DNA from 2 places in the Micrococcus lylae genome. Region 1 is predicted to be linked to the other one. Evidence: riboswitches for the same ligand, from Rfam matches in the RefSeq annotation. Region 1 holds a riboswitch; the other holds the start of a gene.
What was found. A riboswitch is a leader RNA that binds a small molecule or an ion and turns the genes downstream of it on or off. The one in region 1 is predicted to bind S-adenosylmethionine.

Region 2: another riboswitch for S-adenosylmethionine. It lies ahead of FM125_RS03775 (acyl-CoA dehydrogenase family protein); the one in region 1 lies ahead of FM125_RS10820 (O-acetylhomoserine aminocarboxypropyltransferase/cysteine synthase family protein).

The regions. Positions count from the first base shown of each region.
Region 1 is NZ_FUKP01000067.1:182,055-187,268, forward strand. Features, by position in the region: gene FM125_RS10800 (glycine C-acetyltransferase) at 1-218, shown strand, start outside; gene FM125_RS10805 (phosphotransferase family protein) at 456-1,490, opposite strand; gene FM125_RS10810 (CPBP family intramembrane glutamic endopeptidase) at 1,533-2,435, shown strand; gene FM125_RS10815 (VOC family protein) at 2,805-3,458, opposite strand; SAM riboswitch class IV at 3,597-3,714, shown strand; gene FM125_RS10820 (O-acetylhomoserine aminocarboxypropyltransferase/cysteine synthase family protein) at 3,826-5,214, shown strand, end outside.
Region 2 is NZ_FUKP01000022.1:8,772-13,985, forward strand. Features, by position in the region: gene FM125_RS03765 (hypothetical protein) at 1-515, shown strand, start outside; gene FM125_RS03770 (AMP-binding protein) at 661-2,853, opposite strand; SAM riboswitch class I at 3,153-3,257, shown strand; gene FM125_RS03775 (acyl-CoA dehydrogenase family protein) at 3,269-4,012, shown strand; gene FM125_RS03780 (acyl-CoA dehydrogenase family protein) at 4,067-5,214, shown strand, end outside.

The DNA.
Region 1 (5,214 bases):
ACGCCATCGTCCCCGTGATGTTCGGCGACGCGGCGCTGGCCGCGCGCGTGGCCGACGCCATGCTGGACCAGGGCGTCTACGTCACCGCCTTCTCCTACCCGGTGGTCCCGAAGGGCGCCGCCCGCATCCGCGTGCAGCTCTCCGCCGCCCACTCCGAGGAGGACGTGGAGAACGCCGTGCAGGCCTTCGTGAAGGCCCGCGCCGCCGTGCAGGGCTGATCGACCCGAGACGACGCCGAGGCTCGGCCCGAGGCGACGCTCAGGAGACGGGCCCGGACCACCGGCTCACCGGCTGGGGTCCGGGCCCCTCCCGTATCGTCAGCGGGCGCTTTCGTTCGTGAAAGTGTCGAGACCGGCCGCGGTCCGGGCCCCTCCCATATCGTCAGCGAAAACGCCTGGGAAGCGGAGCGGACTGCGCGCGGCGGCGCCGGTTCTGCGAGCGACAGCGCGAGGGGCTCAGAACGCGGTCATCGCCCGCTCGATGCGCGGCAGGACCTTCCGCAGCAGCTTGTCCCAGCGCAGCGGCCGGCCGGTGAGCTCCTGCCGTGCGCGGGCGTCGTCCAGCGCCTCGAGTGCCGCGTTGCCGAGCCACACACGGGCCCGGCCGGCCTCGTCCGTGTCCCGGGCGATCTCGTCGATGAGGTCCTGGCCGTGCCAGATCGCCAGGTCCGCGACGTTCCGTGCCGGGTCTCCGGCATGTGCCAGGTCCCAGTCGAGGATGCCCTCGAGCCTCCACACGACCGCGTCGCCCTCGCCGGGGACGGGCACCCAGCGCAGGTTGTGGCCGGCCAGGTCCCCGTGGACCAGCCGCGGCGCCACGGCGGGCTCGGAGAACCAGGTGCGGGCCGTCGTCGCGATGACCTCCACCGCCTCCTGCCAGGACTGCGGCAGGGCTCCGGCATGCTCGGCCGGCAACGCCGCCGGCAGCGCCCGCAGTGCCTGGATGCGCTCGTCCGTCCACGGTCCGCGGAAGGCCCACGCCGGGCCGAGCCCTGCGGCCACATCCCCGTCCGTGACGTCCACGGCGTCCAGGGCGTCCACGATCCCGCGCAACACTGCCGGGTCGCCCTCGTGCACCGGATGCGGCTGGCCGGGCAGGTAGGGCTGCAGCACCGCCGCGGTCAGCGGCATGCCCTCAGCCGTCTCGGCGTGCCACACCTCGGACAGCGGCGCCGGAACGGAGAACGGCAGGCCCCGTGCGGCCAGCGCCTGCAGCAGGCCCATGCGACGAGGAAGGTGGAAGGCCGGGGAGTCGTCCGGCGCCCAGCAGGTGCCGGGGGCGGCACCGGCCTCCGCCATCCGCGTCATGCGCAGCACGGCCACGTCGTCCAGGACGAGCACCCGGTGGAACTGGCCTGACTCCTCCACACGTCCGGCGTCCCAGCGCGCTCCGGTCAGCCGCTCGGCGGTCCGGGCGTCCACGTGGGGCAGCAGCCGCTCGGCGCAGGTGCGCGCGAGCCCGATCTCTGAGGGAAGCGGATCCGACGCCATGACTGACACCGTACCCCCGGCGGACGGACCTACACTGCGCACGTGAGCACCTCCGGAACCACCACCCAGGCCAGCCAGTGCCCGACGACGGCACGCCCCTCCGGCGCGCTGCCCGCCCCTTCGGCGCGCACCGTCCGCTGGGAGGTTGCGATCGTCCTCGGCCTGTCCCTGGGCAAGTCCGCGGTCTACGCCGTGGTGCAGCTGCTGGACAAGATGACCCAGGGGCCGCTGCAGGACCAGACGACCGTCCTCAACCCGGTCCTGAACAACCGATGGGTCTTCGACCTCACCTACCAGCTGCTGAACATCGGCTTCGCCCTCGTCCCGGTGGCCCTCGTGCTCCACCTGGTCCGGCTGCACGGCCGCAACCCGTTCCGCGCGTTCGGCCTGGACTTCCGCCGTCCGTGGGCGGACCTCGGCTGGGGTGCCCTGCTGTTCCTCGTGATGGGCGTGGGCACCCTGGCCGTCTACGCGGGAGGCCGCGCCCTCGGCGCCACCACGGCGATCGTCGGCTCCGCCATGGACGACGCCTGGTACGCCGTGCCCGTGCTGGTCCTGTCCGCCCTGCGCCATGCGCTGGTGGAGGAGGTCATCGTGGTCGCCTGGATGGTGGACCGGCTGTCCTATCTGCAGCAGCTGCGCTCCTGTGGCCTGGCGGGGGAGCAGGCGCCGCAGCTGCCGGCCCCGCGCACCACGGACACCGGTGCCTTCCTGCCGGTCCGCGTCACCACGATCGTGATCGGGCTCGCCGTGCTCCGCGCCGGCTACCACCTGTACCAGGGCATCGGCCCCGGACTGGGCAACGCGGCGATGGGCGTCGTCTTCGTGCTGTTCTACCTGCGCTGGCGCCGCGTCATGCCGCTGGTCGTCGCCCACCTGCTGCTGGACGTCACCGGGTTCGTCGCCGCCCCGCTGCTGGCCCAGCTGGGCTGGTTCGGCACCTGACCGTCCCCGCCCGAGGCCCGGTCCGATGCCCTGTCCAACGTCCGGTCCGTCCCCGTCCGATGCCAACTGGTGAGGACACACCTGCGAACTGGTGAGGACACACCTGCCAACTGGTGAGGACTCACCCTCATCGCCCGCGCAGGAGGGGTGCCAGACGGTGTGTCCTCACCAGTAGACAAGTAGGCCAGCAGACCAGTAGGCGAAGAGCGTCGGGGGCCGTCGGGAAGAGCGCCGGGGTGGCCGTCAGGAAGAGCGCCGGGGTGGCCGTCAGGAAGAGCGCCGGGGGCCGTCGGGAACAGCGCCGGGGGAGGCCGTCAGGAAGAGCGCCGGGGAGGCCGTCAGGAAGAGCGCCGGGGGTGAGGGCGGCCGTTAGAGGGTGACGGTGCCCCGGGGGGTCTCGAACCGTACGGTCAGCAGGCCGGGGGTGCCCGAGGGCGCGGCGTACTCGATGGTGAGGTCCTCGACCTTCTGGGACGGATCGTCCAGGCCCAGCCAGGAGCGGACACGCTCGCGGGAGCCGGCCAGGGTGAGCGAGGAGATCGAGGCCTGCGCCGGGGCCGCCAGGGAGGGGTGGAGGTCCTCGGTGCCCTCGTCCCAGCAGACCAGGTACGGGACCTGCGGGTCCGCGATCAGGCCCTTGATGCCGATCTGCTTCCAGGTCAGCTCGCGGCCGTCCGGGAACTTGCGGTTGCCGGGCACGGCGGAGCGGCCGAGGCGCTCTTCGAAGGCGGAGAGGTCGTCTGTGGCCACGACCCAGCCCATCCAGCCGCCGCCCTGCTCGGAGCGGGAGCGCACGGCCTGGCCGAACGGGGCGTTCGCCGCCGCCGGGTGGTCCAGGACCTCCACGACCTCCAGGTACTGGCCGTGGGCCATGGGGAACAGGGCGTTGCGGGTGCCGAACCGAGGGTGCACGCCGCCCTTCACGCGCTCCACGCCGAGGGCGTCGGAAACCCGTTCCACGGTGGCGTCGAGGCCCTCGGGGCCGGCGGCGTAGGACACATGGTCCAGGCGGATGGTGCTCACGAAGATCGTCCTCTCGTCGGCCCAGGGGATGTCAGCCGGGCTGTCGTGAGGCTCAGGCTAGCCCTGTGTGACGAAGGACATGAAATCGTGACGAGCCGGTGTGCGGTCGGTGTGTCCCCGATGCCACACTGGCGTCACGGTCACGAGAGCCAGCACCAGTGCCCCGGCATTCTGGCCGGCAACCCTCCCCACCGCGGCGGGGTGCCCCGGGTGACGACCAGGCCGGCCCCAGACCGGGGCCCGGCAAGCGCGGTCGTGTCATGCGCCCGCTCCCGCACGGGCGTGCCAGAGCCCCGGACCTGCTCAAGGTCCACGGCAGTCCGAGGTGCGGGGGCATGGCCGACCCTGACAGCCCCAGGAGTCCGCCATGACCACCCAGAACAGCGCCCCTGAGACGAGCGCCTCCGCGAACGCCGAGACCCCCGCCGCCGAGGCCTGGGGCTTCGAGACCCGTCAGATCCACGCCGGCGCCGAGCAGCCCCACGCCCACGGCGCCACCGCTCTGCCGATCGTGCAGACCACGTCCTTCGACTTCCCCAGCTCCCAGGTGGCCGCGGACCGCTTCGCGCTGGCGGACCTGGACCCGCTGTACACGCGGATCGGCAACCCCACCCAGCAGGCGGTGGAGGAGAAGATCGCCGCGCTCGAGGGCGGCGTGGGTGCGCTGCTGCTGTCCTCCGGGCAGTCAGCCACCACGTTCGCGATCCTCAACGTCGCCGGCGCCGGGGACCACGTGGTGGTCTCCACCTCGCTCTACGGCGGCACACAGAACCTCTTCAAGCACACCCTGGCCAAGGTCGGGGTCCGGACCACCTTCGTGCAGGACCCGGACGACCTGGAACAGTGGCGGGCCGCCGTCCGCCCGGAGACCAAGGCGTTCTTCGGCGAGTCCCTCGGCAACCCGCGCGGGGATGTGCTGGACGTCGCCGGAGTCGCCGCCGTAGCCCACGAGGCCGGTGTCCCGCTGATCGTGGACAACACCCTGGCCTCGCCGTACCTGTTCCGGCCGATCGAGCACGGTGCGGACGTGGTCACCCACTCGGCCACCAAGTACCTCGGCGGCCACGCCGCGGCCATGGCCGGCGTGATCGTGGACGCCGGCACCTTCGACTACGGCAGGTACCCCGAGCGCTTCGGAGGCTTCACCGAGCCGGACGAGTCCTACCACGGCCTCGTCTACGCTCGGGACCTCGGTGCCGACGGCGCCTTCGGCGTGAACCTCTCCTACATCCTCAAGGCCCGCGTGCAGCTGCTCCGTGACTACGGATCGGCGATCTCCCCGTTCAACGCCTTCCTGGTGAACCTCGGCCTGGAGACCCTGTCCCTGCGCATGGAGCGCCACGTGGCCAACGCCCGCCGGGTCGTCGAGTACCTGGACGGCCACGGGCAGGTGGAGGCCGTGGTCCATCCCGAGCACGCCTCGAGCCGGTGGAACGCCCGTGCGAAGGAGCTGTTCCCGCGCGGCGCGGGTGCGATCGTCTCCTTCGAGATCGCCGGCGGCCGCGAGGCCGGCGCGGCCTTCGTGGACGCTTTGACCCTGCACCACCATGTGGCGAACGTGGGCGACGTCCGCTCGCTGGTGATCCACCCGGCCTCCACCACCCATTCCCAGCTCACCGAGGACGAACAGCGCGCCACCGGCGTCACCCCGGGCCTGGTCCGCCTCTCCGTGGGCCTGGAGTCGATCGAGGACATCCTCGCGGACCTTGAGACCGGCTTCGCCGCCGCCTCCGGCGCCGTGAGGCACGACGACGGC
Region 2 (5,214 bases), on a different contig from region 1:
CCCACATGAAGGGCACCATGAACATCCCCATGGGCGGAGACCCCGTGAACATGGAGGTCATGAGGCTGGACGGGGATGCGTACCTGAAGGTGAAGTCCGACGGCGAGGACAATGCCTTCACCGAGATGCTCGGCGACAAGTGGCTCAAGATGTCCGCCTCGGAGGCCGAGGGCATGGGCGAGTTCGCGATGTCCTCCTTGGTGGACCAGATGGTGGAGGACATGCCGAAGAGCGATCACTTCGACGGCCACGACATCGAGGCCGAAGAGGTCGAGATCGACGGTGAGAAGTACGACAAGTACGTGATCCCTGAGGATCTCCTTGAGAGCGAGGACGCCGGGGACGTCTACTACGTGGACCGTGATGACAACACGCTGTTCCGGGTGGAGGGCACGAAGACCGAGGACGGCGGCCAGGAAGCCGTCGTGACGTTCACCGACTGGAACGAGGTGGAGGCTCCGGAGGCGCCAGCAGAGGACGAGGTCGTCGACCAGTCCGATCTCATGAACCCCTGACATCCACTCGTGAGGGGAGCCCGGTTGTTTCCGGCGCCTGCCGCCGGTTCCCCGCCGGACTCCCCACTCGTTTTCGCTCGCGAAACGGGAGGCGACGCCTCCCGTTTCGCGAGCGAAAACGTCGGGGGCGGAGGTCGTCAGAACCTCACCGGCGGGCGGCGACCGCCTTCTCGATCTCCGCCACGCACGGCTCGTTCTGCAGGCTCGTGGTGTCCCCGAGGGCGTCACCGGTGAACAGCTGCGTGAGCAGTCTCCGCATGATCTTGCCGGACCGGGTCTTCGGCACGTCCGGCACGAACACCACGTGCGCCGGCTTCGCCACCGGGCCGATCACCCGCGCCACGTGCCGCCGCAGCTGCTCGGCCTGCTCCGCGGTCTCCTCCGGGCGGCCGGCCACGGCGAACCGCTCGTGCGCCACCACGAAGGCCACCGCCGCATGCCCGGTCTTCGGATCCGGGACCGGGCACACCCCGGCCTCGATCACCTCCGGGTGTGCCACCAGCGCCGACTCGATCTCGATGGTGGACAGTCGGTGACCGGAGACGTTGATGACGTCGTCGATGCGCCCGAGGATCCACACGTCCGAGTCATCGTCCCGCTTGGCGCCGTCCCCGGCGAGGAACCAGCCCTGCCGCGCGTAGTCGGCCCAGTAGGAGTCGTAGAACCGCTGCGGGTTCCCCCACACGGTGCGGGCCATGGACGGGGAGGTCCGGGTGACCACGATCTTCCCCTGCAGGTGGGCGCCGACTGAGGTGCCGTCGTCGTCCACCACGTCCACGTCCACACCCGGCAGCGGGCGGGATCCGCAGCCGGGCTTGAAGACGGTGTCGGTCGGGCGCGGGGAGAGCACGGTGGAGCCGGTCTCGGACTGCCACCAGGTGTCCACCATCGGCACGCCCACGGCGCCGTCGCGGGGCACCGGCGCCCTACCCGCCGCGGCGGCCTGACCGTCCAGCCGGTCCAGCGCGTCCCGGCCGATCTGCGTGCGCGCCCACACCCAGGCCTCCGGGTTCACCGCCTCGCCGACGGTGCCGATCAGGCGGATCGAGGACAGGTCGTACTCCGCGGGCACGCCGTCCGGGTGCCAGCCCATCAGCGATCGGATCAGTGTGGGAGCCGTGTAGTAGCTGGTCACCCCGTAGCGCTGGATGACCTCGAAGTGCCGGCCCGGGTGCGGGGCGTTCGGCACGCCCTCGTAGATGACCTGGGTGACGCCGTTGCTCAGCGGCCCGTAGATCTCATAGGTGTGGGCGGTGACCCAGGCCAGGTCCGCGGTGCACCAGTGGACGTCGTCGTCGCGCCGTGCCGGGTCCGGGTGGGAGAACAGGAAGTCGTGCGTCCACGAGGCCGCGGCGAGGTACCCGCCGGAGGTGTGCACGAGCCCCTTCGGCTGCCCCGTGGTGCCGGAGGTGTACATGATGAACAGCGGGTGCTCCGCGTCGAAGGCGCGCCGGGTGTGGACGTCCGGCTGGCGGTCCACGACGTCGTGCCACCACAGGTCCCGGCCCTCGGTCCACGGGATGTCCCGGTGGCCGGTGCGGTCCAGGACGAGGACGTGCTCGATCGCGTTGTCCCCGGACACGGCCTCGTCCGCGTTGGCCTTCACCGGCACGGCCGTGCCCCGGCGGAACTGGCCGTCCGTGGTGACCAGCAGCTTCGCCCCGGTGTCCTCGACGCGGAACCGCAGCGCCTCCGCCGAGAACCCGCCGAACACGAGCGAGTGCACGGCGCCGATCCGCGCGCACGCCAGCGTGATGACGATCGTCTCCACGAGCACGGGCAGGTACACGACGACGCGGTCGCCCGCCTCGATGCCCAGCTCCTCGAGGGCGTTCGCGGCCTGGGCGACCTCGCGCTGCAGCTGCGCGTAGGTCACCGCCCGGCGGTCCCCGGGCTCGCCCTCGAAGTACAGCGCCACCTTCTCCCCACGCCCGGCCTCCACGTGCCGGTCCACGCAGTTGTACGCCACGTTGAGCCGCCCGTCCGCGTACCAGCGGATCTGCGGGGCGGCCCCGGCGGCCGCGTCCGTGGGGACCGTGTCCGTCACCTGGGTGAAGTCCGTGTCCCAGGTCAGCCGGCGGCCCACCGCCTCCCAGAGGGCGAGTCGGTCGGATTCGGCGACGACGGCGCCGTCGCCCCGACCTCCATGGGCCCGTCCCGCGGGCCGTCCCGGGTGGACGTCCGGGTCCGCTGCGTCCACCAGGGACTGCGGCAGCGGACCGGGCAGCGTGGCCAGGGCGGCGGCGGGGACGCCGTCGTTCGGGCCGCGGACGGGATCCGGCGCGGGGAGGGCCGTCTCGGCGACGGCCGCGGCGGTGCCGGCTGCGGACACGGGCATGGGGTGTCTCCTTCCATCGGTCCTGGCGGGAGCACCCGCAGCCCGCGGGGAGGCGGCGGACCCGGGTTGCTGCGGCGTCGAAGAGCCAGGTCTCTGGTGCCGCTCCGGATGGTGTGCGCATCCACGGTAGGCCCGCGGTGTGCCGCAGACGCGGTGCCGGTCCGGCTGGTGGGCGTGGACGCGTTGCGCCAGGTCATCTGGGCGGCGCCGACGGGCGACGCCCGTCCGGCGAGGGTGTCCATGACGGACGTGAGGCGGCTGCCTTCCGTGGCCGGGCGGGGCCGTGCTGTGCTGTGGCCGACCCATCCAGAGCGGCCGAGAGATCCGGATCGACGACGCCGCAGCAACCCCCTCATCCCTGCCCGGCAGGGTCGGGACGGTGCTACCGCCGGGACCGATGGAAAGGAGCCCGCGCATGTCCGCGCCCCTCACCGCACCCCACGACCCGACCGTGAACGCGGTCCCCACCCGTCCGCCGCTGGCCGTCACCCCGGACGTCCCGGACACCGACGACCTCGCTCGACTGCGGCAGCGGTTCGCCCCGATCTTCGAGCGCATCGCCGCCGGCGCCGCCGAGCGGGACGTGAACCGCACCCTGCCGTACGAGCAGATCCGCGAGCTCAACGCCGCCGGCTTCGCCACCCTGCGCGTTCCCCGCTCCCACGGGGGACCGGAGGTGAGCGTGCGGACGCTGACCGCCCTGCTGGTGGAGCTGGCGGCCGCCGACTCGAACGTGGCCCACCAGTACCGCTCCCACTACGGGTTCCTGGAGTCCCTGCGCCACAAATCGTCCGCCCAGCAGGAGCGCTGGTACCGGTTGATCCTCGAGGGAGCCACCGTGGGCAACGCATCCACGGAGACCTCGGGCAACGCACTGGGCACCCTCAACACCCGGCTCGAGCCCCGTCCGGGCGGCGGCGCGGTCCTCACCGGGCGCAAGGGCTACGCCACCGCGTCCCTGTTCTCCACCCACACCCGGGTAAGAGCCCTCGACCCCAGCACCTTCGATCCGAAGCGGAGACCGCGCCGCGTACTCTCTTTCGGATCGAGGGCGCTGTCTTCTCGGGGACCCGCGAATCCGGGGGCTCGATCCGTTCCGGAGCACGCCCGAAGCGCTCCGGAACGGATCGAGGGGAGGGGCTTTCGGTGCGCACCGTGAGACGCACGGTGCGCACCCAGCCCGAGCGGCCGTCGTCGTGTCAGCATGGATGCCATGAGCAGCACCTACACCGACCTCGCCGACCGCTTCACCGACCTCTTCGCCGCGGTGGGGAAGGGCGACCGGGCGCGTGAGGCCGGCCGGCACCTGCCGTTCGCGGTGCAGCAGCAGCTGCGGGAGGCCGGGCTCGGGATGGTCTCCGTCCCCGCGGAGGCCGGCGGCGAGGGGGCCGGGCACGAGGACGTGCTGCGCCTGCTCATGGACCTGGCCGCCCAGGACGTGAACACCGCCCATCTGTGGCGCTCGCACCTGGTGTTCGTGGCCGCGGTGGACGACCAGCCTGAGAAGATCCGACGCCGCTGGCTCAGGCACCTGGCCTCCGGAGAGTGGGGCGGCTCCGCGCTCGCCGAGCGCTCCGGCGCCGCCCCGGGGAAGGCCGCCACCACCGCCACGAAGGACGAGGGCGGCACCTGGGTGGTCACGGGTGAGAAGTACTACGCCACGGGCACCGCCTTCGCCACGTGGACCATCGTCACGGTCGGCATGGAGGGTGCGGACCTGGTGTCCCGCCGCAACTCCAAGCGCGCCGGCGGCGTGGTCCGGGAGCCCGAGCGTGCCGTGGCCGTGGTCCGCGTCCGCCAGCCACGGGTGCGCATCAAGGACGACTGGGACGGCTTCGGCCAGCGCATGACCGCCACCGGCTCGGTGCTGCTGGACGGCGCCGCCGCCGAGGACCTGCTGGAGATCCCGCGCCCCCACGGCCCGGTCCCGGTGCTGGAGGAGGCATCCCTGCTGGCGCTGCAGGTGGGCGTCGCCCGGGCCGCGCTCGCCGAGGGCGTGGACCTGCTGCGCCGGCGCCGCCGCACCTTCAACACCGGCACCGCCGAGCGCCCGCAGCAGGACCCGCAGCTGCTGGAGATCGTCGGGCGCATGGCCGGGCAGGTCTCGGCCGCCGAGGAGATGGTCCGCGTGGTGGGCCGGGCCATGGACGTCGCCGCCGGCCTGGAGGCGGGCGGGAACCACGACGACGGCCGCCTCGCCTCCGCCTGGGACGACGCCATGATCGCCGCCTACCGTGCCCAGGCGGTGGTGCCGCAGTTCGTGCTCGATGTCTGCACGCACATCTTCGACACCCTCGGGGCGTCGTCGACGTCCACCGTCCTGCAGCTGGACCGCCACTGGCGCAATGCCCGCACCATCGC